2 regions of the Aerococcus loyolae genome follow, and region 1 is predicted to be linked to the other one. Evidence: riboswitches for the same ligand, from Rfam matches in the RefSeq annotation. Region 1 holds a riboswitch; the other holds the start of a gene.

Region 1 (3,144 bases):
CCCCAAAGAGTAAAGCAGCAATGATGGGTAGACCTAGAAGGTGAAGAATAAGGGCAAAAGATCCCGTCACCACTGCAAATGTTACCACTAGGTCAGATATCCCCATGGCAAAGACTTTACTGATAGAATCCTTGATGTCACGGTAAACTAACTTATAGCCCACCATCGACCCCACTAGAATTTGCATCAGTACCATCAGTGATTGATAGACCTTGGTTGAAATTAATTCAGGGCTTAAAAGATTTAGCCCGTGCTCTCCAAGAAACATGGCCACAATCAACCAGCCAATGATGGCTGGGAATTTGATTTTCTTAGCTAGTTCTCCAGCGAAATAAGCAATAACCATTGCCAGTAAGAAACGAAGAACAAACACATTGAACACTCCTTTCCAATATTTTTACTTAAATCCTCTATTACTTATTGGTCTTTAATGCCTTCTCACTTTAGGTGAAAAGTATAGTTCATAATTTCACATACTTATCTAAAAAAATAGAGAAAGCTTTCAGCTAGGCTTTAACTTTAGTTATCCTTTTCACAAAATATTATAGCAAACGCTTTCTTATTAAAGTGTTTGCGCGCCAACAATTCCATAAAATCTTTCTTTTTTATCAAAAACAAGTCACAGCCAATAAAAAAAGACCCCCCCTCAAAGGACGTCTCAAAATAATAATTCCATCTAATCAATCGTTAAAATAGCCTTTTAATCTTCTGGGTTTAAGAGTCGGGGGGCATTATTAAATAACAAGGCCACCACTAAAGCCCCTACTAACCAGGTGAAGAAACCAGTAGGTACATTGACAATGGTCGTATACCACCATGCATTCATCCCTTCTGGCGCATAAGAAGACCAAAAGGCATAGCCGGCGAACCAATGGATAAAGTATTGGGCAACCATCCCAATAAAGGTCGCTGAAAAGATACCAATCCATAGGCCTTTTTTATCCCCTTTTAAGCTTGCACTCTTCACACGATTAGCAAAGACTCCAGTTAGACCGGCTAACATAAAGGCGAAGAAGTATTCAAGGAAGACTTGGAAGGGCGTTAGAATCGTGGCTTGACCAGTGATTAATTGCAAGAGCCCAAATAGAAAGCCGGCAGCAAAACCGCTCTTTATCCCCCGTCTTAAGGAGATCAAGTAAATAGGAATAACTCCTAAGTTCACCCCAATACCGACTCCATTGGTTGTCGGTAAAAGACCTAATAAATATGCCAATACCGCTACCATAGCAATTTCCAATAAAATCCTTACTTGTTTACTTTGTCCCATAATAATTAAATCCTTTCTTAGCACAAAAACAGGTAAGAGAAAATGCCTCTTACCTGTTTTTCGTGCACTTTCTTCCGCTAGTATTACCTAGTCTCAAGTTCAAAGGGTCTGTAAATTACATCTCAGCCATAAAGGCTCCCCTAGTACCAATTATTTAATTATATATACTGCATCCTTACTGTCGAGTTCCCGCATCTTCACCCGAATTTTCTCTTGCCGGGAAGTGGGAATATTTTTACCAACAATATCCGCTCGAATCGGTAATTCCCGGTGGCCCCGGTCAATGAGCGTCACTAAAGAGATCTTACTTGGGCGCCCATGATCCATCAAGGCATCCATGGTCGCCCGAATGGTCCGACCGGTCATGAGCACATCATCACAGATAAAGATATGTTTACCATTCACATCAAAATCCAGCTGGGATAAGTCTTTGATCAGCTTATCCTTTTCCTGGTCGAGGTCATCACGATAAGCGCGGACGTCTAATTCCCCATAAAAGACATCAGCCTCTTCTAACTGGTTGATGCGGTCCTTAATCCGGTTAGCAATAATGGCTCCCCGGGTTTTAATCCCCACGATGGCTAAATTAGCGGTACCATGGTTGCGTTCCAAAATCTCATAACTCATTCGCGTTAAGGCGCGCTTCATTTCTGCTTCGTTGAGAAGCTCGACTTCTGTTGCCAAGGCATCTCCCCCTTATCCTTTATTCTACTCATCATTGTAGCGAAATATTGTGAAGTCTGCAATTATTTCTTAACCTTGACCATCGTCAGGGGGGATTGCGCTTGCTTAATCCCCCAGGGTCAAGTATGCTTATAGCACATTAAGCGGAGGTAAATCATGTTAAATGCCGATTATTATTATCTAAAAATGAAAACCCACTACTTAAGCTTGCCCTATTCCGGCAAGAAGCGGCGGGTACGGGTCCTACTCCCTAAAAATTACCAGCAGGAATCCGTCTCCTACCCGGTCGTTTATATGCATGACGGACAAAATGTTTTTTATAGTAAGGAGTCTTTCCTCGGTTATTCCTGGAAGGTCATCCCCACCCTCAAGCGTAACCCCGATTTACCCAAGATGATTGTGGTCGGCATTGACAACGACCCTCAAACTCGGGCGGATGATTATAATGCTTGGAGCTTCGAAAACCCTAGCGACCCTAAGGAAAGACCCTTAGGCGGCTTAGGCAATGATTTTAGTGACTTCATCATGAAGGTGGTTAAACCCTTTATCGATACTACCTATCGGACTAAAACCGATAAAAAGCATACGGCCATGATTGGGTCTTCTTTTGGAGCCAATATCACCGCCTATATGGGGGTTAAATATGCCGATCAAATTGGCCGCTTGGGAATTTTTTCCCTAGCCCAGTGGATAGTCCAAGAACCCTTTGACCGCTATCTCAAGTCACAAGACTTAGACCCCGAGCAAAAAATCTACCTCCAAGTCGGCACCAAAGAAGGCGATGATACCGACCGTCTCTTTATCCCAGGCAATATGGCCCAAGCCTATATCGACGCTTCCCTCCACTACCAGGCCTTGCTTATAGCAGGAGGTATCCCGGTAGAAAATATTGACTTCAACATCTATGTGGATGAAGAGCATAATGAATTTTACTGGGCCAAACACCTCCCCGACTGCCTCCGCTTTCTCAGTAGCGGCTGGTGAAGGTATGAAAACGTTTTAAAAATTATTTTTAGGCTTTTCCGACTAAACTGCTCACAAATTCTGATATAATCATCCTTATAAGAGTTGTTGTGAGGAGGATATGCCATGAAGTTATTTTTCACCCAGAAAGCCATACAACAGTTACAAAGCTTAGATCGTTTCCATAATATTTGCCTAACAACTTCCGATGAAACCGGTCATACCAGCCA
Region 2 (3,144 bases), 390 kb from region 1:
ACTTAACTAACCAACCTTCTCACTGTTCCCATTGCGGCCATATCAACGAATCACAAGCTGATATCGTTAAAAATGGTTCTTATTCAAGCGATATCTTACTAACAACCATTAATGATGGGCAACCCGTTACTTTGCGTCTTAAAAAGCAACGTTTCTTTTGTAAACACTGCCAAAGGACTTTTAATGCTAAAACTCCCATAGTCACTGCTAATTGTTATATTTCTAACACGCTAAAAAATGCAATCACTTTTGCTCTCAGTGAGACGATAGCGATGACTCTTATTGGTAAACAACACAATGTTTCCGTATCGACGGTGATTCGACTTCTAGAAGAAAGAGGAAAAGCATTACTTCCTAAATTTAATTATTTGCCCCAGTACCTTTCTTTTGATGAATTTAAATCAGTGAAAAATGTCAGTGGTGCGATGAGCTTTATTTTTATTGATCCAGTGAACCATCGGTTAATTGATATTGTTGAAAATCGACAAAAGAGCGAATTAATCCACTACTTTATGCGTTTTTCTTACCAAAGTCGTCAAGCCGTCAAAATCGTTACAATTGATATGTATAGCCCGTATATCGAAGTCATCCGCGCTTGTTTTCCCAATGCAAAAATTCTATTTGACCGTTTTCATGTCATTCAACATCTCAATTTGGCCATCAATTCCGTACGTATTCAGCTAATGAATCAGATTCGCTATCAATCACCACGTGATTATCGCAAATTAAAGCAGCTATGGAAGTTGCCTTTAAAAAATGAATGGGAACTTGACTTTAAAAACTTATATACTCATCGACTTTTTGACGGTCTCGTTTCAGAACAGATGATTGTTGATTACCTCACCAATTTATCTCCCGAATTATCGCGCACCTATACTTACGTTAATCGCCTAAAATATAGTATTTATACCCATGATATTCAGTCCTTTAGAGACTTGCTTATTGAAGTCAAGAAATACACATTTCCACGTAGAGTACGAACCATTTTTCAAACGTTAGAAAGATATCAAGAAGGTATTTGTACAGCTTTAACGTATACTTTATCTAACGGTCCAATAGAAGGAATGAACAATAAAACGAAACTGATTAAGCGCACAGGATATGGGTATCGTCGTTTTGATCATTTAAGAATACGTATAATAATGGCCTCTCGATTGGTATGTAATGATTTTCAACCTCGGCCTCTCACTTTTTCAGAAGCAGCATAGTCTTTGTGATACTTATTCATTATTTATGATATTGCTTTCTTACTCTTTATTTTCGCCTATGGCGAAAAAACAAGAAATAAGAGGTCTTTTAATCGTCCCCATTTTTCTTTGATCGGCAAATATTAAAAAATGTCATACCAGTTCTGATATGACATTAATTATATAAATTCTCATCAACACGATTTGACAAAGAACCGTTTTTTATTTCTCCCAGCTTTCAAAGGGGGGCATAAGCGCTCGGCCTTGAATAGGTAAGCGGTTTCTGCTATAGTTAGAAAGTACTCACAAGAGGTGCTTTTGCTGAGATAGGTGGAAACCTGGACTCTTTGAACCTGAGAAAGTTAAAACTTGCGTAGGGATGTGAGAATTCAAATATCGTTATAAGGCACAGCCAAGCTTTGGCTAAACCCTAACGATAAGAAGTCCTGCAAAGTGCACTCAGTGGAGTATACTTTGCAGGGCTTTTTTTCTGTCTAGAAGTAAAAGACCTGCAGGTAAAATATGCAGTCTAAACAGAATAAGAGAGATGAGTAAATGTCTAAAAAAACAAGCATTCCCTTTGCGAAATATAGTCAGCAGGTCAAGGCCAAGGCCCCGCTGATCCAAGTCTTAAATAATTATGTCACCATCCATGATGTGGCCAATGTGATTTTGGCCAGTGGCGGGCGTCCCGTGATGACCGATAAATTACCTAATAGCCAGGATGTGGTCAAGTCGGCTGACCTTTTGCTCCTAAATGCTGCTAGCCCCAGACCTAATCAGGAATTGTTGGACCTCGCCACCACAGCAAAAAATGACCACCATCCCGTGGTCTTAGACCCAGTGGGGGTTTCAGCTATGCCGTCTAAATTAAAGCTCTGTCAGGATCTGATTGACCGGGGTCTAGTGACGGCGGTGAAGGGGAATGCTTCGGAAATTCGTAGCCTCCTCTTTGAAAAAAGCCAAGGATCTGGGGTCGACCTGGGTCCTGGAGACGAGGTGACCTTAGCTAATTTGGCTGATTTTGCTCCGGACTTTAAAGCTTATGCCCAAGAAAAAGAGATTATCCTAGCCATGTCAGGTCCGATTGACTTAGTGACTGACGGCGAACGGCTGGCAATCATTAAAAATGGTCACCCCTGGATGGCCTCCTATACGGGATCAGGTTGCCAGTTAAGCGGCGTCCTAGCTAGCTTTTTAGCCGGTAATCCGGATGAGGATCCTTTTTACCTAGCTACAGCAGCCATGATTAGCTATGGGGTGGCGGGAGAAATCGCTGCTCAAGTGCTCCAGCCCTATGAGGGTAATGCCACTTATTCCAACCGGGTGATTGACCAGGTCTCCTTATTAGAGGCCAAAGAATTAGAAAGGAGAGCCAAGTATGACATTCAATAAAAATGATTTATTGGTCTATGCTATTACGCCCGACCGCTTTGACCATGACGACTTAATCCAGCAAGTCAAGGAGGTCTTAATGGGCGGGGCCACGATCTTACAGTTACGTTTGAAGGACCATCCCTTTAAAGACCAGGAAGAAAAGCTGGAATTGACTAAAAGAATTAAAGGTCTCTGCCAAGAAGCAGGTGTGCCTTTTATTATCGACGATGACTATGAGCTGGCCCTGGCTGTGGACGCTGACGGTCTCCATGTGGGAGAAGAGGACCTGCCAGTCGACCAGGCTAGAGAACTGCTCGGCCCGGATAAAATTATCGGGGCTTCGGCTAAGAGTCTGGACACCGCTCTAAAAGCCCAAGCAGCTGGTGCAGACTATTTGGGAGTTGGTGCCCTCTATCCGACTCAATCTAAGGCCAATGCCCAAGGGACCGGTCTGACCACCTTGAGAGCGATTGCCCAAGGGGTCAATATTCCTATCGTCGGCATAGGTGGGATTAACTTAGATAATATGGCCAATTTACGTGACCAGGGTCTGGCTGGGGTGGCCCTAATTTCCGCCCTA

The links. A riboswitch is a leader RNA that binds a small molecule or an ion and turns the genes downstream of it on or off. The one in region 1 is predicted to bind thiamine pyrophosphate.
Region 2: it holds a riboswitch for thiamine pyrophosphate, as region 1 does, so the genes downstream of both, CJ190_RS00325 (hydroxyethylthiazole kinase) here and thiT (energy-coupled thiamine transporter ThiT) in region 1, are expected to answer to the same signal.

What each region holds. Positions count from the first base shown of each region.
Region 1 is NZ_CP126958.1:456,262-459,405, reverse strand. Features, by position in the region: gene CJ190_RS02050 (cation:proton antiporter) at 1-373, opposite strand, end outside; gene thiT (energy-coupled thiamine transporter ThiT) at 701-1,267, opposite strand; TPP riboswitch at 1,320-1,419, opposite strand; gene pyrR (bifunctional pyr operon transcriptional regulator/uracil phosphoribosyltransferase PyrR) at 1,418-1,951, opposite strand; gene CJ190_RS02035 (alpha/beta hydrolase) at 2,108-2,935, shown strand; gene CJ190_RS02030 (iron-sulfur cluster biosynthesis family protein) at 3,041-3,144, shown strand, end outside.
Region 2 is NZ_CP126958.1:67,064-70,207, forward strand. Features, by position in the region: gene CJ190_RS00320 (ISL3 family transposase) at 1-1,208, shown strand, start outside; TPP riboswitch at 1,486-1,584, shown strand; gene CJ190_RS00325 (hydroxyethylthiazole kinase) at 1,743-2,582, shown strand; gene thiD (bifunctional hydroxymethylpyrimidine kinase/phosphomethylpyrimidine kinase) at 2,569-3,144, shown strand, end outside.